3 regions of the Streptomyces sp. WZ-12 genome follow, and region 1 is predicted to be linked to each of the others. Evidence: riboswitches for the same ligand, from Rfam matches in the RefSeq annotation. Region 1 holds a riboswitch; each other region holds the start of a gene.
The links. Region 1 has a riboswitch for cyclic di-AMP ahead of PV796_RS23500 (transglycosylase family protein). Riboswitches for the same ligand answer to the same signal wherever they lie in the genome.

Region 1 (7,230 bases):
CCGTCGTCGAGGCCGACCTCGACCTCGACCGTGGGATTACCTCGCGAGTCGAGAATTTCGCGGGCTACGACGACGTCGATGGACGGCACGTTGTCTCCTTCGGGGGTGTCTGGAGTTCTCGCCCTGAGCCTAACGGCCCCGGACGCATCCGCTTGCCCGTGGCCCGCTCCGTGGGACGAAAAAACCCAACAAGCAGGCCAAACTCCCAGTTCACGGGAGGTTTCCGGGCGTTGTTCGCTATGCGGGGAACGCCGCGCCGGGCCCTCTGACGGCACCGGAGACGGTGCACGTCAGCGGGGGGGGCTCGGGCGCGGTGCGGCACGGCGCAGGGGCGCCCGGACATAAGAAGCCCCGCCGCGGCGCGCTCGGGGGTACGCGCCGGGGCGGGGCAGCTTTCGCGGGCGGCTCAGATGCTGAGCTTCTGGCCCGGGAAGATCAGGTTGGGGTTGCCGCCGACGACGGACTTGTTGGCGGCGTAGAGCGCCTTCCAGTTGGTGCCGTGCGCCTTGGCGATCTTGGCGAGGGTGTCGCCCGACTTCACGGTGTAGGTGTCACCGGAGCGGTGCGGCTGCTGCGGGGCCGGCTGGGCCTTCTCGACCTTCTCGCGGACCGGGGCGGACTTCTTCTTGGTGGTGCCCTCGGTCTGCTTGCGGGTCTCGGAGGTGCCCTGGCTCTTCTTGACCGTGGCGCCACCGGAGGTGTCGACGTTGGCGGCCGGGCCACCGGCGGTCAGGTTGCCGGCGCCGGCGCAGGACCAGGCACCCGGGCCCTGGATGGCGAGCAGCTTCTCGGCGACGGCGATCTGCTGGGCCTTGGTGGCCAGGTCGGCGCGGGCCGCGTACTGGGTGCCACCGGCGGCGGCCCAGCTGGAGTTGGAGAACTGCAGGCCACCGTAGTAGCCGTTACCGGTGTTGATCGACCAGTTGCCACCGGACTCGCACTGGGCGACCTTGTCCCAGGTGGCGACCGAGGCGGCGGAAGCGGAGGTGGCGCCCATCAGCGGGACGGCGACGGCGGCGCCGGCGACACCGGCCAGGGTGGCGACGCGGACGGCCTTGGAGCTGCGGCGGTGCTTGCCCTTGTTGATCAGCATCGTGCGTTCGTTTCCTCACCGACGCCTACGAGGTGAGCTGTCGGGTTCGGGCCGTGTGAGCTGCCCGGCCGCGTGTGCTGCACACGCGACTTCACCCCAAGCCGGTTGACCCGCTTTCACGGGTGGGGCCGGCACTTACCTTGGGTCCCCCGCTCCTGCCTTCGGCGCTTGCGCGTCGTCGTCCTCCGACCGCCGGCAGGATTCGGCGTGCGATCGAAGAGCCCGCTTTGGCGAGCGGTCCTGACCGTAAGCAAATCCCTGTTGGTGTTCAAACCCCATCTTCTGAACCAAGTTGACCGTTTTTGATCATCAGGGGGGACATTTCCGCAGGTGGACCCCGGTATCGAAACGGGGGACGGGACCCACCCCGCCCCCCGCAACGAGAGCCATATCTCACTTTTACGAAACCGCCCCGAACCGGCGGTAACTACCCCTGCGCCCGCCCGAGATCGAGCAGTTGACCAGGAAGGATGAGGTCCGCGTCGGAGCCGATGACGCCGCGGTTGCGGTCGTAGAGCGCGGGCCAGCCGCCCGGCAGGTCATGGCGCTCGGCGATGGCTGACAGGTTGTCACCCGGGCGTACGCGGTAGTCGCCGACACCCGCCGGGGGCGTGCGGTGCGCCGCCCCGCCGCGCGAGGCGTGCCGACCGCTGCCGCCGTCCCGCTCGTCACCGGAGCCCGCACCGTCGCCCGGCACACCGCGGTGCTTGCCGGCGGCGGGCGGCGTACCGGGATCGACGGAGCCGGACGGGCCGGCCGGGTCGTCCGGCGCCGTGGACGGAGGCGAGGAGGGGGACGGGACCCCCGACGGCTCCCCGGTCGGCTCCCCGGTCGGCTTCTCGGACGACGAGGGGGACGGAGTGGCCGACGGAGAGCCGGAGGGCGATCCGGACGGCGATCCGGACGGCGACGCGGGGTCCGTGGGGCTTGTGGGGTTAGCGGTGCCCGTTGCGCCCGTGGGGTCCTGGCTCGCCGAAGGGGCGCCCGGGGTACCGGAGTCGGAGTCCGACCCGGGGGCGGCGTCGCTGCCGGACGGGGTGGGCGTCGTGGTGCCCGGGCCCGCGTGGCCCGACTCCCCCGTCGTGCCGGACGGGTCGCCGGTGGCCGGGTCGTCGGCCGAGGGGGCGTGCGTGGGGCGCGGGGTGGGTCGGCTGGTGCTGCCCGGGTCGACGCCCGGCTTACGGCCGCCCTTCGTCAGCCCGGCGTCCACCGCGCAGCTCGGGAAGGCGTCCGGGCCGCGGTCGTCGAGGATCGCCTGGGCCACGGCTATCTGCTGGGCGCGGCTGGCGAGGTCGGGGCGGGAGGCGTACGCGGAGCCGCCGTAGTGGTCCCACATCTCCTGGGTGAGCTGGAGGCCGCCGTAGAAGCCGTTGCCGGTGGCGGAGCTCCACATTCCGCCGCTCTCACACTGCGCGACGCGGTCCCAGGTCGCCGCGTCGGCGGCCTGCGCCCCACTGGCGCTGAGCAGTGGCAGGGCCAGCCCCGCGCCGGTCACTCCTGCCGTGACAAAGATGGCCGGTGCTTGTCGGGGGCGACGATGCCGGCCGTTCCCGGAACGCATGCGGTTGCCTTTCGCGCGGCGGTTGAGTTGTCGGATCGCGGCCGGGCGGGGGCGCCGTGACGGCGGCCCGCGACCAACCTCGATCGCCGGAGGAAAGGTAGCCGGGGTTACGGGCAGTCACAAGCCGGTGTAGCGGAGATCACGTAATGGTCACATGACTGACGGATCGTCAACTATGCGACTGTGCCTGGTCGGGACGGTTCCGACGGCGTCTCCGTCGCGCTCTCCGGTGTGAACTCCACCGGCAGGGTGCGCAGTCCGCGCATGATGAGCCCGCCGCGCCACCGCAAATCGTCCGGTTCCGCCGCAAGTCGGAGGTCCGGCAGGCGGGTCAGTAGGGTGGCGAGGGCGGTCTGCCCTTCGAGCCGGGCGAGCGGCGCGCCGAGGCAGTAGTGGATGCCGTGCCCGTAGCCGAGGTGGGGGTTGTCACGCCGCGCGAGGTCGAGCACGTCCGGCTCGTCGAAGCGGGCCGGGTCGCGGTCGGCGGCGGCCAGCACCACCAGCACCGGGTCCCCCTCGGCGATCCGCTGCCCGCCCAGCGTCAACTCCCGGGTCGCGTACCGCCAGGTCGCCAGCTCCACCGGCCCGTCGTAGCGCAGCAGTTCCTCGACGGCGGTGGCGAGCAGCTCGGCATCGCCGGCCGCGATCGACTTCTGGAGCAGCTCCCGCTGGGCGGGGTGGCGGAGCAGCGCGTAGGTGCCGTTGCCGATGAGGTTGACCGTGGTCTCGAAGCCGGCGAAGAGCAGCACGAAGCACATCGCGGCGGCCTCGTTCTCGGTGAGGTGCTCGCCGTGGTCGGAGGCCCGGATCAGGCCGGAGATCAGGTCGTCGCCGAGGTCGGCCCGCTTGCGGTGGATCAACTCGGCCAGATACGCCCGCATCTTCTTCACGGAACGGGCGACGCCGCCGCGCGGGCCCCCGCCGTGCCGGATCATCATGCCCGCCCAGTCGCGGAAGTCGTCCTGGTCCTCGGGCGGGACGCCGAGCAGGTCGCAGATCGCGTAGATCGGCAGCGGGAAGGCGAACTCGTGGATGAGGTCGGCGCTCCCGCGCTGCGCGAAACCGTCGATCAGTTGGTCGGTCAGCTCCTGTATGCGCGGCGCGAACGCGGCGACCCGGCGCGGGGTGAACGCCTTGGAGACCAGGCGGCGCAGCCGGGTGTGGTCCGGGGGGTCGATGTTGAGCAGGTGCGTCATGAGGTTGGCACCGCGCTCGCCCGGAATGCCCGTCTTGCCCTTTCCGTGCGCGGACTCGGAGTGGTGCACCGGGTTCTTCGACAGCCGGGCGTCGGCGAGCGCCTGCCGGGCGTCCGGGTAACGGGTGACCAACCACGCCTCGACGCCGCTGGGCAACCGGGTCCGGTGCACCGGCGCATGCTCGCGCAGCCAGGCGTACGCCGGGTACGGGTCCGCGGCGAACTGCCAGGAGAAGAGCGCGGGGGTCGGGCCGGGGGTGGGGGTGGCGGCGGGGGCGGCCGCGGGTCGCGGGGCAGCCGGTGGGGGCGGGCGTTCCGGTGGATCCGGCTGATTCAGTCGATCCGGTAGATCCGGCCGTTCCGGTCGATCCGATGGACGGGCAACCGGTCTCCGGGCCGGCAGCGGGGCCGGTCCCCGGGCGTTTCTCGGACCCGGTCTCCGTGCGGGCGTCGGTTCCGCTCTCCGGGCAGGCGTCGGGCTCGTGGTGCACACCTCGACCGTAACCGGTGCCGCACCCACCCCACGCGCCCGCGGCACCCCACCCCGTCCCACCAGGCAGAGCCCGCCCGTCCCCTTCCCCTCTATATGGGCCCGGCTATACGGGTCCGACCTCCCCTACCCCGTCTCCACCCCCAGCCCCGCCAGGAACGCCGCCGCGGCCGGCGACGTCCCCAGCCCGCTCCACACCACCCGCTCGGTCCGCTCCGGCGCCGGCCGCACCCGGACCGTCCGCAGCCCGCCGAGCCGGCGGGCGAACGCCTCCGGCACCATCCCGATCCCCAGCCCGGCCCGCACCAGCTCCGCCATGAACTCCACCGTCGTCACCTCGAACGGCACCTCCGCCGTCAACCCCGCCGCCCGGAACGCCTCGTCCCGCTGGCGACGGGCTGCCGACCCCGCCGTCCAGTCCACGAACGTCTCCCGGGCCACCCGCGCCAGCGTCGTCCACTCCCGTCCGGCCAACGGATGCTCCGGCGGCACCACCGCGACCAACTCCCCGCGCGCCAGCACCTTCTCCCGCACGCCGACCGTCCGCGCCCCGGGCGTCAGCCCCACGAACGCCACGTCCAAGGCGCCCTCGCGCACCGCGTCCAGCAGCGGATCGCTCATCTCCATCCGGAGGCTGATCCGCACCTCCGGGTACCGGGTGCGGAACTCCCCCAACTCCCGGGCGAGATCGACGGCGCTGACGGTCGAGATCGCCCCCACCGCCAGCCGCCCGCGCACCGCGCCGCTCACCGCTTCCACCTCCGCGCGCGCCCGCTCGGCCGCCTGGAGCGCCTGCCGGGCGACCGGAACGAAGGCTTCCCCCGCGGCGGTCAGCCGCACGCTCCGACTGGTCCGGTCAAAGAGCCGCGCCCCCAACTCCTTCTCCAGCCGGGCGATCTGATGGCTGAGCGCGGACTGCACCACATGGCAGCGCTCCGCGGCCCGGGTGAACCCACCGGTCTCGGCGACCGCGACGACGTACCGCATCTGCTGGAGCTCCATGCGCGCGATCGTAAGCGCGCCCAGCCCTCCTCGATCCATCACCCATCGCGATCGATGCAATGAAAACAATGCGTTGGACCGATCGATGCCCCGGGCCGGACGCTTGGCCCCATGAGAACCGCAGCAGCGCGAGCAGGGACCGGACCGGGTGAGAACCCCGGAGGCGACGCCGGCCCCACCGCCTCGGAAGCACCCGCCTCCCGCCTGGGGCGCGGCACCCTCCTCCTGATGTCCGTCGCCACCGGCCTCTCGGTCGCCGGCAACTACTTCGCCCAGCCGCTCCTCGACGTCATAGGCCGCGACCTCCACCTCTCCGCCGGCACCGCCGCCCTCGTCGTCACCGTCGCCCAGACCGGCTACGGCCTCGGCCTGCTGCTCCTGGTGCCCCTCGGCGACCTCCTCGAACGCCGCCGGCTCGCGGTCGTCCTCTGCGCCCTGACCGCCGTCTTCCTGACCGTGACGGCGAGCGCCCCGAACGGGGCGCTGCTGCTGATCGGCACCGCCCTGACCGGCCTCGCCTCCGTCGCCGCCCAGGTCGTCGTGCCGTTCGCGGCGACCCTGTCGGCGCCCGCCGAGCGCGGCCGGACCGTCGGCACCGTCATGACCGGTCTGCTACTGGGCATCCTGCTGGCCCGCACGGCGGCCGGCTTGCTCGCCGAACTCGGCGGCTGGCGCACGGTCTACTGGGTCGACGCGGCCCTGATGCTGCTGATGGCGCTCCTCCTCCGCCTCCGCCTGCCGACCCTGCGCACGACGGCCGGTCTGAGCTACCCCGCCCTGCTCCGCTCCACCCTGGCCCTGTTCTCCCACGAGCCGGTGCTGCGCTGGCGCGCCGCGCTCGGCGCCCTCACCTTCGCCGGCTTCAGCGTCCTGTGGACCGCGGTGGCCTTCCTGCTCTCCGGCCCCGCCTACGGCTGGCAGGAGTCGACGATCGGGCTGCTGGGCCTGGTCGGCGCGGCCGGCTCCCTGGCCGCCTCGATGGCCGGCCGGCTGGCGGACCGCGGCCTGGCCCACCGCGTCACCGGCACGGGTACGGTCCTGCTCCTCGCCTCCTGGGCCCTGTTGGCCGCCGGCGGCACGGGCGGCACCTGGTCGCTGGCGGCCCTGCTGATCGGCGTCATCGCCCTGGACCTCGCCGTCCAGGCCGTCCACGTCAGCAACCAGAACCTCATCTACGCCGTCCGCCCCGAAGCCCGCAACCGCCTCAACTCCGCCTACATGACCAGCTACTTCGCCGGCGGCGCGGCGGGCTCCGCCCTGACGTCGGTGGTCTGGGTCGCCGGCGGCTGGGGCGGGGTGTGCGCCCTGGGAGCGGTGCTCGCGGCGGGGGCGGTGGTGGTGTGGGCGCTGGATCGCCTCAGGCGGTCGGCTCCCCGAACTCCCCGCCCCTGACGGCGGATACGAACGCCGACCAGCTCACGGAGGGGAATATCAGCGCAGGCCCGGAGGGCCGCTTGCTGTCGCGCACGGGGATGTGGGCGTGGCCGCGGGCGACCTCCAGGCAGTTGCCTTGACCGCCGCCGCTGTAGCTGGACTTGTACCAGCCAGTGAGCATGGACGAGTCGGAGACGGTGTGCTCACTGCTGACCATCTGCGTGTTCCTTCGCTACGGCCTTGACAAGGGCCAGTGACTCCTGCTGCGACAGCGCGTCGCTCAGAGCTAGAGCGTAAGCGGTCTGGCTCGCGGCCACCAGCGCCGGATCATCCATCAAGTTGCCGGTGAGAAAGCCTTCGACGTAGGCCACAGGGGCGGACTCCGCGAAGCTCATGAGCGTGAGGTCGCTCTCCATGAGCGCGTGCGCCCCGGCGCCGTACGGAAGCACGTGCAGCCTCAGCCGCCCCGCCTCAGCCAGGCCACCGATCTTGTGCAATTGCTCGGCCATGACCTG
Region 2 (7,230 bases), 2.7 Mb from region 1:
GGTCCTGTCCATCGTGGGCGACATCGACCCCGAGCAGACGCTGGCCTGGGTGGAGAAGTACTTCGGCTCGATCCCCTCGCACGACGGCAAGCAGCCGCCGCGCGACGGCAGCCTGCCCGAGACCATCGGCGGCCAACTCCGCACGGTCGTCGAGGAGGACGTCCCCGCGCGTGCCCTGATGGCCGCCTACCGCCTCCCGCACGACGGCACCCGCGAGGCCGACGCCGCCGACGTGGCGCTCACCATCCTGGGCGGTGGCGAGTCCTCCCGCCTGTACAACCGCCTGGTGCGCCGCGACCGCAGCGCCGTCGCCGCCGGCTTCGGCCTGCTGCGGCTGGCCGGTGCGCCCTCACTGGGCTGGCTGGACGTGAAGGCATCCGGTGGCGCGGAGGTCCCCGCCATCGAGGCCGCCGTCGACGAGGAGTTGGCCCGCTTCGCCGAAGAGGGGCCGACCCCGGAGGAGATGGAGCGGGCCCAGGCCCAACTGGAGCGCGAATGGCTGGACCGGCTCGCCACGGTCAGCGGCCGCGCCGACGAACTGTGCCGCTACGCCGTCCTGTTCGGCGACCCGCAGCTCGCGCTGTCCGCCGTCCAGCGGGTCCTGGACATCAGCCCGTTGGAGGTGCAGGCGGCCGCCAAGGCCCGGCTGCGCCCCGACAACCGCGCCGCGCTCGTCTACGAGCCCACGGCGCAGCCCGACGCCGCCGGCACCGAGGAAGAGGAGGCGGCCAAGTGACCGACGCCACCACCCCCGCAGACGCCCCCATGAGCGCTATGCAGTTCCACCCGCAGCCCAAGGGCGGCGCGCCCAAGCCGTGGGCCTTCCCGGCGCCCGAGCGCAGCCAGTTGGCCAACGGGCTGACCCTGCTGACCAGCCACCGCCCCGGGCAGCAGGTCGTCGCCGTGGAGGTCAACCTCGTCGCCCCGCTGGCCGCCGAGCCCGAGGGCCTCGACGGCGTCGCCACGATCATGGCCCGGGCCTTCTCCGAGGGCACCGACAAGCACACCGCCGAGGAGTTCGCCGCCGAACTGGAGCGCTGCGGCGCCACGTTGGACGCGCATGCCGACCACCCCGGTGTGCGGGTCTCTCTGGAGGTCCCGGCCTCCCGTCTGCCGCGCGCCCTCGGCCTGCTCGCCGACGCACTGCGCGCCCCCGCCTTCCCCGACGACGAGGTCGAGCGGCTGGTCCGCAACCGCCTCGACGAGATCCCGCACGAGTTGGCCAACCCGGCCCGGCGCGCGGCCATGGCGCTGTCCAAGGAGCTGTTCCCGGCCACCTCCCGGATGTCCCGGCCCCGTCAGGGCACCGAGGAGACCATCGCCCGGATCGACGCGGCCGCCGTGCGTGCCTTCTACGACGCGCACATCCGGCCCGCCACCGGCACCGCCGTCATCGTCGGCGACTTCACCGACGTCGACCTGGACGCGGCGCTGGCCGACACCCTGGGCGCTTGGACGGGCTCCACCGCGCAGCCGTCGAAGCCCTTGCCGGTCGTCGCCGACGACACCGGCCGCGTGGTGATCGTCGACCGCCCCGGTGCCGTCCAGACCCAGCTCCTCATCGGACGGGTCGGCGCCGACCGGCACGACCAGGTGTGGCCCGCCCAGGTGCTCGGCACGTACTGCCTGGGTGGCACCCTCACGTCCCGTCTGGACCGGGTGCTGCGCGAGGAGAAGGGCTACACCTACGGGGTGCGCGCCTTCGGCCAGGTATTGCGCTCCTCCGCCCCGTCCTCCCCGGAGGGCGCCACCGGCGCCGCCCTGCTCGCCATCAGCGGGTCGGTGGACACCGCCTCCACCGGGCCGGCCCTCCAGGACCTCTGGACGGTGCTGCGCACCCTCGCGGCCGAGGGGCTGACCGACGCCGAGCGCGACGTCGCCGTGCAGAACCTCGTCGGCGTGGCCCCGCTCAAGTACGAGACCGCCGCCGCGGTCGCCGGGACCCTGGCCGACCAGGTGGAGCAGCAGCTCCCGGACGACTACCAGGCGCAGTTGTACGTCCGACTCGCGGAGACCGGCACGGTCGAGGCGACCGCGGCGGTCGTCAACGCCTTCCCGGCGGACCGGCTGGTGACGGTCCTGGTGGGCGACGCGGCGCAGATCGCCGAGCCCGTCAAGGCGTTGGGCATCGGCGAGGTGACCGTCGTCAGCGGCTGACCCCAGCCGCGTGACGGCACGTCACCCGACGTCTCGTCACGTATCGACAAAGCGGCTCCCGTGGCAGCGACTTGCCACGGGAGCCGTTGTGTGTGCGCACCGTGTTCTCGCCCGCCCAACTGGTGTGCGTGGCTCCGCCGCCCCTACGGGCCCGGGGCTCGTGGACGGGTGGCGCCGCCTGCCCGGTTGCCCCGGTTGCCCGATTCGAGTGTGGCGTGCCGCACAAAACTCCGGTTCTGTTTGCCGATTGAAAGTTGCCCCGTTTAGCGTCGGTCCGGCTGTTCGTCACAACTCCGCCACAACAGTGGCACCGAGCAGTCATCGCCGAGTCCCCGTACGGCGCGAGCCAGGGGAGCCGGGGACCCACATGTCCCCTGGGGTGAATCGGGTCCCTCTCCGGAGGAGCCCGTAGGAGACCTTCCTGCTCCGAACCCGTCAGCTAACCCGGTAGGCGAGAGGGAAGGAAAGGACCAGCCAGTACATGGCGTTCACCCGTGCCACCGGGAAGCACCGCCGTGCGAGCCGCACCGCTCGCACGACCCGCAACCTCGCCGGCATAGCCACCCTCGCGGCCTCCGGAGTCGTCGCCTCGGTGGCGTCCCCCGCGCTGGCCGCCACGGGCGAGCCGACCGCCCACGACACCGGCCTCCAGCACGCCGTCGAGCTCGGTGACGAACTCGCCGTCCGGATCGAGGCCCAGGCGGACACGCAGCAGGCGGCCGCCGAGGCCGCCGAGGTCAGGGCGAAGGCCGAGGTCGAGGCCAAGCGGCTGGCCGAGATGGCGAAGAAGAAGGCCGACGAGGAGCGTGCGGCCAAGGTGCGCGCCGCCCGCGAGGCCGAGCGCAAGCGCCTCAACACCTTCGTCGCTCCCGTGACCGGTTCCTACGTCTCCACCGCGTACAAGGCGTCCAGCGGCCTGTGGTCCTCGGGCAGCCACACCGGCATCGACTTCCACGCCGCCTACGGGACGCAGGTCCACGCCGTGAGTGCCGGCACCGTCGTCGAGGCCGGCTGGGGTGGCGCGTACGGCAACAACATCGTGATCCGGATGAACGACGGTACGTACACCCAGTACGGCCACCTCTCCTCGATCGGGGTGACGGTCGGGCAGTCCGTCACTCCGGGGCAGCAGATCGCCCTCTCCGGCAACACCGGCAACACCACCGGCCCGCACCTCCACTTCGAGGCCCGGACCGGCCCCGACTACGGCTCGGACATCGACCCGGTCGCCTACCTCCGCGCGCACGGCGTCAGCGTCTGACCTTCCCCGACCTCTCCGCCGCAGCACCGTCCCCCTGGAGCCCCGGCCCGCCATCTTGGCGGGCCGGGGCTCCGTCGTTTCCGTAGGGCCGCCGTCGGCCCGCCCACCAGGTTCCCGGCTCGCATCGTCCGAAAAGCGCCGATGGATTCACGACATTCCACGGGAGAATCTTCCGGTGTCGAATAGAGTCGAGGAATGTCGCCGAGCGGCGATGTCTTTCGGGGATTACGGCGGAGGCACGGACGATGCGAAGCCACATTTCCGCGCACGCGGTGTGTACGGCGATTCGGGACGATATCGTCTCCGGTCTGCTCGCGCCGGGGAGCCGGCTGATCGAGGACATTCTCGCCGCGCGGTACGGCGTCTCCCGGGTCCCGGTGAGGGAAGCGCTGCGCACCCTCCAGTCCGAAGGTTTCGTCACCTCCCGGCACCATGCGGGCGCCTGCGTCGCCGAGCTCACCGAGCAGGAGGCCGCCGACCTCCTCGACATGCGCGCCCTCATAGAGCCGCTGGGTGCCGCCCGCGCCGCGGCCCGCCGCACCACCGCCCACCTGAAGGTGCTGCGCGGCCTGGTGCGGCTCGGCCGCGAACGGGCCCGCCACGGCCACCTCGCCGACCTGCGTCAGCTTGACGGTTGGTTCCATGAGACGCTCGCCCAGGCGGCCGGTAGCCCCAGCCTCACGGCGCTCCTCACCCAACTGCGACGCAAGATCGAGTGGACCTACGTCATCGAGCCGCCTACCCGGGTCACCGATGCGTGGGACGAACACGGCGCCGTGCTTGACGCCGTCGCCCGGGGGGACGCGGAGCGGGCGCGCACCCTCATGGCGGCGCACATCGAACGGTCGCTCCCGGTGTACCGACTGCGGCGCCACGCTTCCGCTGTGAGGGAGGCGAAACGCCCCGTCAACACGGCACGCGTCCGCGCTTAACAATCGCCCCGTATACAAAGGGGGAGGTGTCTGGGAATGCGGGCGCAGGGAGCGAAGGCGGGGTGGGGGTGCTCGACGTGCGTTTCCGATGCCGCTCGCCGAAATGCCTGCCCCAGATACGGAGAATGGGAATTCCGGATTAAAAGTGTCGACTGGGGGTCGCAAATGAGGGCGAAGGTCAACGGGGGCTCTCGCTGACCGGAATCATTCGCGGGTGGCCGTACAGGTTTCCGAGGCTTCCGATTAGCCAATGGAGAATCCCCGACGTGCCTTCCCGTACACGGTTCAGCGCATCGCCCGACGCCCCCAAGTAACAAGGCGAGCAGCCGCCTCCACATACACGCGAACGACCCCGCCGCGGCAGCCGGATGTGTGTACCGGTTGCCGCGGCGGGGCCGTCTCGGCTGGCGTCCGAAGAAGCCCTGGGCGGGGTGCGTGGCCCCGTAGGTGCTCGGGGCTCAGACGGTCTCGGGAAGCTCCTCAAGGCCCTCGGCGACCAGCTTCGCCAGGCGGTCGAGCGCGGCCTCGGCGCCCTCGGCCTCGGAGGCGAGCACGATCTCCTCGCCACCCTGGGCGCCCAGGCCCAGGACCGCCAGCATGGAGGCGGCGTTCACCGGGTTGCCGTCGGCCTTGGAGATCGTCATCGGGACACCGGAGGCGGTGGCCGCTCGGACGAAGATCGACGCGGGGCGGGCGTGCAGCCCCTCGGCCCAACCGACATTGACGCGGCGCTCAGCCATGGTGTTGCCCTTCAAAGTCGTGACTGTTGTCTAGACCATTCTCGCACGCTGCCGGGGGTGGTCCGGCAGCCCGTCGCCCCGGCTTCCCGTCGGGCTGCCGACCCTCCTTCCGGGCCGTTGGTCCGGCGCGACGAGCCCGGGGAAATCGAGCGTACGCACGCCGAGCCGGTTGTCAGTGGCCCGCCGTACGCTGTCCGCATGCAGACGCCGCCGGATCACGCCTACCCGACCCACTGGGAAGCCGACGTGGTGCTGCGTGACGGCGGGACGGCGCGCATCCGACCCATCACGCCCGACGACGCCGAGCGGCTGGTCTCCTTCTACGAGCAGGTGTCGGACGAGTCGAAGTACTACCGCTTCTTCGCGCCGTACCCGCGCCTGTCCGACCGTGACGTCCACCGGTTCACCCACCACGACTACGTCGACCGGGTCGGCCTGGCCGCCACCGTGGGCGGCGAGTTCATCGCCACCGTCCGCTACGACCGGATCGACGTGCGGGGCCTCCCCGCCAAGAGCCCCGAGGACGACCAGGCGGAGGTGGCCTTCCTCGTCCAGGATGCCCACCAGGGCCGCGGCGTCGCCTCCGCCCTCCTGGAGCACGTCGCCGCCGTCGCCCGTGAGCGTGGCATCCGCCGGTTCGCCGCCGAGGTGCTGCCCGCCAACACCAAGATGATCAAGGTGTTCACGGACGCCGGCTACACCCAGAAGCGCACCTTCGAGGACGGCGTCGTCCGCCTGGAGCTCGACCTCGAACCAACCGAGCAGTCCATGGCCGTGATGCGCGGCCGCGAGCAGCGCGCCGAGGCCCGCTCCGTCCAACGACTGCTCGCCCCCGGCTCCGTAGCCGTCATCGGCACCGGCCGCACCCCCGGCGGCGTCGGCCGCACCGCGCTGCGCAACCTCCTCGACGCCGGCTTCACCGGCCGGCTGCACGCCGTCAACCACGCCTTCCCCGAGGACCTCCGCCGCCTGGAGCCCGAGGGCGTGCAGGCCGCCCGTACGCTGCGCGACATCCCCGAGCCGGTCGACCTGGCGGTCGTCGCCGTCCCCGCGGCCGCGGTCCCCGACGTCATCCGCGACTGCGGTGAGCACGGCGTCCAGGGCGTACTGGTCCTCTCCTCCGGTTATGCCGAGGCCGGCTCCGACGGGCGGGAGCGGCAGCGCACCCTGTTGCGCCAGGCCCGCTCCTACGGGATGCGGCTCATCGGGCCCAACGCCTTCGGGTTGATCAACACCGCTCCCGACGTCCGGCTGAACGCCTCGCTCGCCCCCCAGATGCCCGGCGCCGGCCGGATCGGCCTGTTCACCCAGTCCGGTGCGATCGGCATCGCGCTCCTCAGCGGCCTGCACGAGCGCGGCCCCGGCGACGGCGGGATCGCCGGCATCTCCACCTTCGTCTCGGCCGGCAACCGCGCCGACGTCTCCGGCAACGACCTCCTCCAGTACTGGTACGACGACCCGCACACCGACGTCGCCATCCTCTACCTGGAGTCCATCGGCAACCCCCGGAAGTTCGCCCGCCTCGCCCGCCGCACCGCCGCCGTCAAGCCGGTGGTCGTCGCCAAGGGGGCCCGGCACCACGGCACCGCCCCCATGGGCCACGCCGTCCCCACCGTCCGCGTGCCCGATAGCACCGTTGCCGCCCTGATGCGCCAGGCCGGCGTGATCCGCGTCGACACGGTCACCGAACTCATCGACGCCGGGCTGTTGTTGGCCGCCCAGCCGCTGCCGGCCGGCCCGCGCGTCGCCATCCTGGGCAACTCCGAATCGCTGGCCCTCCTGGCTTACGACGCCTGCCTCACCGAAGGGCTGCGCCCGCAGCGCCCCCACGTCCTACCGTCCGCCGCGAGCCCGGAGGACTTCCGTGCCGCCCTGGCCCAGACGCTCACGGGGGACGGCTGCGACGCCGTCGTCGTCACCGCGATCCCGTGGGTGGGGGAGGAGGGCGGCGCCTCTCCGAGGGGCAGCGAGGGGGCCGCACTCGCCGCCGCCCTGCGCGCCGCGGTCGCCGCCGATATCGCCAAGCCCGTCACCGTCGTCCACCTCGCGATGGACGACTTGGCCGCGACGCTCGCGGCCCCGCCCGAGCCATACGCCCCGCAGGCCCATGGAGAGCCCCCCGCCCCTGCCCCCGTGCCCC
Region 3 (7,230 bases), 1.6 Mb from region 1:
TCAACATCTTCATCGCGGTGCTCTGGACCTGAGCCCGCCCGGCGCTCCGGCGGCCCGGCCCGGCAGAAGCCCGGCGGCCCCGGCGCCGCGGCGCCCGTGCCGAAACGGCACACCGCGCGGTCATCCCGCTCCGTGCTCCGGAGCCGGCGGATGGCCGCGCGGTGGCGTGTGGGGGGTGGATCAGCGGGACGCGGGGCGCGCGCCCGTGTGCCGGTTAGCCGGGCCGGACGCTCCCGTAGATCGGCATGTAGTAGATCGACTCCACCCGGACGTTGGCCCCCGGGTGCGGGGCGTGGATCATCTTGCCGTCGCCGATGTACATCCCGACGTGGCTGATGTCGTTGTAGAAGAACACCAGGTCACCGGGTTGGAGGTGATCGGTGGAGACCCGGGTGCCGGTCTTGACCTGGTCCCAGGTCGTGCGCGGCAGATCGACCCCGGCCGCCTTCCACGCGGCCTGCGTCAGGCCCGAGCAGTCGTAGGAGTTGGGCCCGGTGGCGCCCCAGACGTAGGGCTTGCCCATCTGGGAGCGGGCGAAGGCGAGCGCCTTCTGGGCCTTGGTGCTGTACGAGCCGCCGTCCGAGGAGCCGCCGCCGTCCGAGGAGCCGCCGCCGGTGTCCTGGTCGGAGCCGCCGGGATGCTGCCGCCGCTTCTCGGCCTCCTTGCGGGCCTGCTCCTCGGCCTTGCGCTCGGCCGCGGCCTCCTTCTGGCGCTCAAGTTCGGCCAGCCGCGCCTTCTCCTGCGCGGTCAACCGGGAGAGCAGCTGCTGCGCCTCGGCCAGCTTGGTCTGGACGTTGCGCTTGGTCTCCTTCAGGGACGTCTGCGCGTGCTGGAGGTCCGTGAGGCTCTGCGTGGCCTCGGCCCGTTGGCGGGTGGCCGCCGCGGCCTGCTCCTGATAGTCGGTGACCACCTGCTTCTGCCGACCGGTCAGTTGCTGCATCAGGTGGTTGCGGTCGACGAACTGCTGCGGGTCCTTGGCGAGCATCAGTTGGGCCGTCGGATTGATCCCGCCGCTCTGGTACTGCGCCGAGGCGAACGAACCCAGCCGCCGCCGGGACTCGTTCATCTTCTCCGCGCGCCGGGCCGCCTCGTCGATCAGGCGGTTCACCGTGTGCTGCCCGCTGTCGGCCTTCTCCTTGGCGGCGTTGTACTTCTGGGTGGCGACCTCGGCCTGCTGGTACAGGTCGTCGACCTGCTGCTTGACCTCTTCGACGGTCGGCTGGGGAGCCTTCGGGGCGGCGTTCGCGGTCTGCGAGAGCAGGGTGACCGAGGCCAGTGCGGCCGTGGTCAGCCCGGTGGCCGTGCGACGGCCGCCGGGCGTGGCAAGTATGGGGGTGCGCGGCTTGCGATGGGACGCCAAGGCCGGCGACTCCTTCCGTGGACCGCCTACCGGGTTAGCTGTCGGGTTCGGGCGGTCTGCTGACGGAAGGCTTGCCCTACGGCCGGTGCGTCCGCCTGGCGACGGTCGCTCCGGTCGATTCACCCCGGTGGTGCTTGTGGGTCCCCGGCTCCGGATTGCCTTCGTGACAGGCCGGACTCGGCGGAGGCGGCCCGTGCGGACGCTGTCGTCCGCGGGGACGGCGGGCTGCCTTGAGCGAGACCGTAGCCAACTCGTGTGGCCCCTGTGAAGGCAGGTGTTCGATATGCCCGAAACCTTTTCGTGACCTGAACGCGGAGAGCCCACGAGGCGTCCCCGGCCGCGCAGATGACGCCCCGACCGGGGCGGTTCCGGGCAATCCGCCACTTCGGGACCGGTTGTCAGTGCGGCGGCCTAGACTCGGTGGGCGATGAGCAGCCTCTTTGACGACAGCTTCCTGGCGGACCTCGGCCCCCCGGACGAGGAGCCCCCGCCGCCGCCCGAGGACGAGCACGGCCCGGTCCCGGACGAGATGCCCGCCGACCTCTTCGGCGGGAAGTTCGACGCGCCCGCGCCCAGGCAGCCGTACTACCGCGACGGCGCCCCCCGCCCGGCCATCGACCCGGCGGCGCTCCTGGAGGGCCTCAACGACCAGCAGAAGGCCGCCGTGGTGCACAGCGGCAGCCCGCTGCTGATCGTCGCCGGCGCCGGCTCCGGCAAGACCCGGGTGCTCACCCACCGCATCGCCCACCTGCTCGCCGAGCGCCACGTCCACCCCGGCCAGATCCTCGCGATCACCTTCACCAACAAGGCCGCGGGCGAGATGAAGGAGCGCGTCGAGGACCTGGTCGGCCCGCGGGCCAACGCCATGTGGGTCTCCACCTTCCACAGCGCCTGCGTGCGGATACTGCGCCGGGAGTCCAAGCGGCTCGGCTTCACCTCGTCCTTCTCGATCTACGACGCGGCCGACTCCAAGCGCCTGATGGCCCTGGTCTGCCGCGATCTGGACCTGGACCCCAAGCGCTTCCCGCCCAAGTCCTTCAGCGCGAAGATCTCCAACCTCAAGAACGAGCTCATCGACGAGGAGAGCTTCGCGGGCACGGCTGCGGACGGTTTTGAGAAGACCCTGGCCGAGGCGTACGCGATGTACCAGGCGCGGCTGCGCGAGGCCAACGCCCTGGACTTCGACGACATCATCATGACGACGGTCCACCTGCTCCAGGCGTTCCCCGACGTCGCCGAGCACTACCGCCGCCGCTTCCGCCACGTCCTCGTCGACGAGTACCAGGACACCAACCACGCCCAGTACACCCTCGTCCGCGAGCTGGTGGGCCCGGGCACGGTCGATGTCCCCGCGGCCGAGCTGTGCGTGGTCGGCGACGCCGACCAGTCCATCTACGCCTTCCGCGGCGCCACGATCCGCAACATCCTCCAGTTCGAGGAGGACTACCCGAACGCCACCACGATCCTGCTGGAGCAGAACTACCGCTCCTCGCAGACGATCCTCTCGGCCGCCAACGCCGTCATCGAGCGCAACGAGAACCGCCGCCCCAAGAACCTCTGGACGGATGCCGGCGCCGGCCCCAAGATCACCGGCTATGTCGCCGACACCGAGCACGACGAGGCCCAGTTCGTCGCCGACGAGATCGACCGGCTCACCGACGCCGGCGACGCCAAGGCCGGCGACGTCGCGATCTTCTACCGCACCAACGCCCAATCCCGCGTCTTCGAAGAGATCTTCATCCGGGTCGGGCTGCCCTACAAGGTCGTCGGCGGCGTGCGCTTCTACGAGCGCAAGGAGGTCCGCGACATCCTCGCCTACCTCCGGGTGCTCGCCAACCCCGAGGACGCCGTCCCGCTGCGCCGGATCCTCAACGTCCCCAAGCGCGGCATCGGCGACCGCGCCGAGGCGATGATCGAGGCCCTCGCCCAGCGCGAGAAGATCACCTTCCCGCAGGCGCTGCGCCGGGTCGACGAGGCGTACGGCATGGCCGCCCGCTCCGCCAACGCCGTCAAGCGGTTCAACGCCCTGATGGAGGAGTTGCGCACCATCGTGGAGTCCGGGGCCGGCCCCGCCACGATCCTGGAGGCGGTCCTGGAGCGCACCGGCTACCTCGCCGAACTCCAGTCGTCCACCGACCCCCAGGACGAGACCCGCGTCGAGAACCTCCAGGAACTCGCCTCCGTGGCCCTGGAGTTCGAGCAGGACCACGGCGAGGCCCAAGAGGCCGACGAGACCCAGGAGGCCGAGGAGGCGGAGGCCGCCGCCCCCGGGACGCTCGCCGAGTTCCTGGAGCGGGTCGCCCTGGTCGCCGACTCCGACCAGATCCCCGACGCACCCGCTGAATCCGCCGAAGACACGGCGGGCGCCGAGGACCCCGGTGTCATCACGCTGATGACCCTGCACACCGCCAAGGGCCTGGAGTTCCCGGTCGTCTTCCTGACCGGCCTGGAGGACGGCGTCTTCCCGCACCTGCGGGCGCTCGGCCAGACCAAGGAGCTGGAGGAGGAGCGCCGGCTCGCCTACGTCGGCATCACCCGCGCCCGCGAGCGGCTCTACGTCACCCGCGCCACGATGCGCAGCGCCTGGGGCCAGCCCTCGTACAACCCGCCCTCGCGCTTCCTGGAGGAGGTCCCGGACACCTTCCTGGACTGGCGGCGCACCGGCTCCGCCACGCCGTCCGCGTCCATGGGCGGCCTGTCGTCGGGCAGTTCCTCGGGCGGGGGCCTCGGCGGGGGCGGCATTGGCGCCTCGCTCTCCTCGACGCGCGCCAAGGGGCCGAGCGGCTTCGCGACCCGGCGGACCAAGGACCGTCCGGTGGTCTCGCTGGCCGTCGGCGACCGCGTCACCCACGACAGCTTCGGGCTCGGCACCGTCGTCGGCGTCAAGGGCAGCGGGGACAACGCCGAGGCGACCATCGACTTCGGCGGCGAGAAGCCCAAGCGGCTGCTGCTGCGGTACGCACCGGTGGAGAAGCTCTAGCCGTCGGTCAGCCGGGAGACGCGTGAGGGGCCTGCCGCGGTGTGCGGCAGGCCCCGAAGTGTGCGATGGCTGGCGGCCGTTCAGTTCGGGTTGAGGCCGTGGGTGCGCAGCCACGGGAGCGGGTCGACGGCCGCGCCGCCGGCCGGCCGGACCTCGAAGTGCAGGTGCGGTCCGGTGGAGTTCCCGGAGCTGCCGGAGTAGGCGATGGTGTCGCCGGCCTTGACCGTCCCGGAGCGGACCTTGGTGCTGCTGAGGTGGCAGTACCAGGTCTCGGTGCCGTCCGGCGAGGTCAGGATCGCCATGTTGCCGTAGGCGGAGTTCCACTGGGTGTGCATGGTGCCGTCGGTGGCCGCCATGACGGGGGTGCCGTAGCCGACCGGGAAGTCGATGCCGGTGTGCACCGACATCCAGTTGACCCCGGCCTGGCCGAAGAGCGCGCTCAGCCCGTGCTGGGTGACCGGCAGCACGAACTTGGGGCGCTCCGCCTCCTTGCGGGCCGCCTCCGCCTCCTTGCGCTTGCGCTCCAGCGCCTGCCGCTCCTTGAGGTCCAGCCGCTCCTGGGTGCGGCTGGCCCGCTCGCGGAAGTCCTGGGCGCTGGCGCTGAGTCCGGCGAGTTGGTTGTCCAGCTTCTTGTTGGCCGCGGTGGCCCGCGTCGTGGTGCCGGCGTCCGGCGCGGACCGGGTGGTCGCCTCGTCCTTGGACTCCCCGCCGAACTGGCTGACCGAGGCCGCGGCCGCCGCGCAGACGCCCATTGCCGCCACCGAGGGCACCGCGACGGTCAGCAGCGCCGACCGCTTGGCCTGGCGGCGGCGGCCGCGGCCACGGGCCGCCCGGCCCTCCGCGGGAGCGCTGCCGCGCCGACCGGTGGCCGGGGCTTCTGGGGCCTCCGGGGCCTCCGGGACGGCGGTGACGGGCATCGCCTGCGTCATCGCCTCGGCGATCGACGCGTCGTCCGGCGCGGGGGCGTTGACGTCACCGCCGTCGGCGAACTCCGCGAGCGGCTGGTCCCATACGACGGTGTCGTCGGCGGGCGGGCCGGCCTGGGCCGGGATGCCGGGGGCCGGGTCGAGCGGGCGGGCGTGCGGATCGGCGTAGTCCGCGGTCGACCACACCGCGGTGGCCTCGTAGCCGATCGGCTCCTGGACGGCGGTGGCGGCGGCCGCGAACGAGGCGGTGTCGTAGGCCGCGTTGTCGTGGGGCGCGGAGCCGTAGGCGGTGCCGCCGTAAGTGCCGGTGTCGTAGCCGGATTCGGGGTAACTGCCGGTCGGGTAGCCGTCGGTGAGGACATCGCCGGTGCCGTACGGGGTGGTGCCGTACGCCGTGCCGTCGAAGCCGTCGGCCGGGTAGCCGCCGGTGTCGTAGGCGGCGCCGTGGGCCGTCGCGTCGTGGCCGCCGGGGTACCCGTAGGCGGCGCTGTCGTACCCGGTGGCGTACGCGTCGGTGCCGTAGCCGGTGGCGTCGTAGCCGGCGTGGGGGTACGGGTCGTAGCCGCCGCCGTAGGTGCCGGTGTCGTAGCCGGTTCCGGGGTAACTGCCGGTCGAGTAGGCGCCGATGGGGTGTCCGGCCGGGTCGTAGGCGCCCATGCCGTAGGCGTCGGGGTGCGAGCCGAAGAGGGGGTCACCGTCGCCGTATGCCAACTGTGCACGGGAGGCGTCGGAAGCGGGGGCGTGAGAAAGCTGAGCCCCTGACGGGTGACGGTCGTCCACCAACTTCTCTTTCGCCTCGGCTGCAGGAGAATTAGCGGCGACTGTACCCGGCGGTACGCGACGCCCACAATCTTCCCGAAGTTTCGGGCTCGGCGGGGCCGGGCATTTGCGCACCTTCCGGCGGCGCACATGCGCGTTCTTGGCGACCCGTTCGACGGTCGTTCGACGCGGCGGCCGGGAAATGACGGGGGCGGGGCGGCCGGGCGTCGACGAAGTGACGGATCACGCCGCCGATCATGTCGCCGATCACGCCACCGGCATTGACTGCGCCGGCTATTGAACTGACTGCGCCGGATCATTGCGTCAGGCCACCGGGAGCGCGTCGATCAGGCCACCGATATCGCGTCCGCGTCCGGCCGGGCGGCGGCCGAGGCGGTCAGCGCCTCCCTAATCCCGGCCGCTACCGTCGCGTTGACCGGCAGCGCGAGGTGCCCGACGTCGTCGACGTGGACGTTCTCGGCCCGCAGGTCCGGGTGGACGATCCGGGCCGTGGTGGCCGGCACCATCACCTGGTCCGCCGCGCTCCAGAACGCCACGCAACGCGTCCGGCAGCGCGGCGCCGGAAGCGCCAACTCCGCTACCACGTCGGAGTCCGGGCGCATCTGCCGGACGATCGGATGCGCCGACATCAGGGGCGCGACGCGGGTGCCGGAGTGCGGTGTGCCGAGCGTGATCAGCGTGCGGACGCGGGCGTCGCCGCCGCGCCGCTGCACGTAATAGCGGGCGATCAGGCCGCCGAGGCTGTGCCCGACGATGTCCACCCGGTGGTGGCCGGTCCGGGCGCAGAACTCCTCGACATGGCGGCCCAACAGCTCGGCGGCGCTGCGCAGATCGCAGGTCAGCGGGGAGTAGTTGAGCGCTTCGACGTGGCGCCAGCCGTGGCGGTGCAGGGAGTGGCGCAGCAGGACGAAGACCGAGCGGTTGTCGACGAAGCCGTGGAGCAGCAGGACCGGCGGGTGGGCGCGGCCCTCGGTCGGCAGCCGGGCCGCGGAACCGGTCGCCGACGGTGCGGACAGGGAGCGTTCTTGGGCGATACCGGTTGGATAGAGGATCAAGTGGGCGACGAGCACCGCCGCGTCCACCAGTGTGGCGCGGAGCGAAGCGGTGGTGGAGAGAACAGTCAGGGCCCCCATGGCCGACCTCCCGAACGGCACGCGGCAGGCGGCGATGACCCCCGAATGCCC

Region 2: it holds a riboswitch for cyclic di-AMP, as region 1 does, so the genes downstream of both, PV796_RS11295 (M23 family metallopeptidase) here and PV796_RS23500 (transglycosylase family protein) in region 1, are expected to answer to the same signal.
Region 3: it holds a riboswitch for cyclic di-AMP, as region 1 does, so the genes downstream of both, PV796_RS15905 (C40 family peptidase) here and PV796_RS23500 (transglycosylase family protein) in region 1, are expected to answer to the same signal.

Annotation. Positions count from the first base shown of each region.
Region 1 covers NZ_CP118574.1:5,408,854-5,416,083, reverse strand. Annotated here, with positions in the region: gene eno (phosphopyruvate hydratase) at 1-89, opposite strand, end outside; gene PV796_RS23500 (transglycosylase family protein) at 407-1,093, opposite strand; cyclic di-AMP (ydaO/yuaA leader) riboswitch at 1,101-1,270, opposite strand; gene PV796_RS23495 (transglycosylase family protein) at 1,521-2,588, opposite strand; gene PV796_RS23490 (cytochrome P450 family protein) at 2,828-4,186, opposite strand; gene PV796_RS23485 (LysR family transcriptional regulator) at 4,466-5,341, opposite strand; gene PV796_RS23480 (MFS transporter) at 5,453-6,733, shown strand; gene PV796_RS23475 (DUF397 domain-containing protein) at 6,699-6,932, opposite strand; gene PV796_RS23470 (helix-turn-helix domain-containing protein) at 6,919-7,230, opposite strand, start outside.
Region 2 covers NZ_CP118574.1:2,704,300-2,711,529, reverse strand. Annotated here, with positions in the region: gene PV796_RS11305 (M16 family metallopeptidase) at 1-736, shown strand, start outside; gene PV796_RS11300 (M16 family metallopeptidase) at 766-2,157, shown strand; cyclic di-AMP (ydaO/yuaA leader) riboswitch at 2,470-2,626, shown strand; gene PV796_RS11295 (M23 family metallopeptidase) at 2,639-3,418, shown strand; gene PV796_RS11290 (GntR family transcriptional regulator) at 3,664-4,350, shown strand; gene PV796_RS11285 (HPr family phosphocarrier protein) at 4,809-5,090, opposite strand; gene PV796_RS11280 (bifunctional acetate--CoA ligase family protein/GNAT family N-acetyltransferase) at 5,289-7,230, shown strand, end outside.
Region 3 covers NZ_CP118574.1:3,782,432-3,789,661, reverse strand. Annotated here, with positions in the region: gene PV796_RS15910 (hypothetical protein) at 1-32, shown strand, start outside; gene PV796_RS15905 (C40 family peptidase) at 215-1,360, opposite strand; cyclic di-AMP (ydaO/yuaA leader) riboswitch at 1,369-1,553, opposite strand; gene pcrA (DNA helicase PcrA) at 1,788-4,340, shown strand; gene PV796_RS15895 (M23 family metallopeptidase) at 4,421-6,046, opposite strand; gene PV796_RS15890 (alpha/beta fold hydrolase) at 6,373-7,179, opposite strand.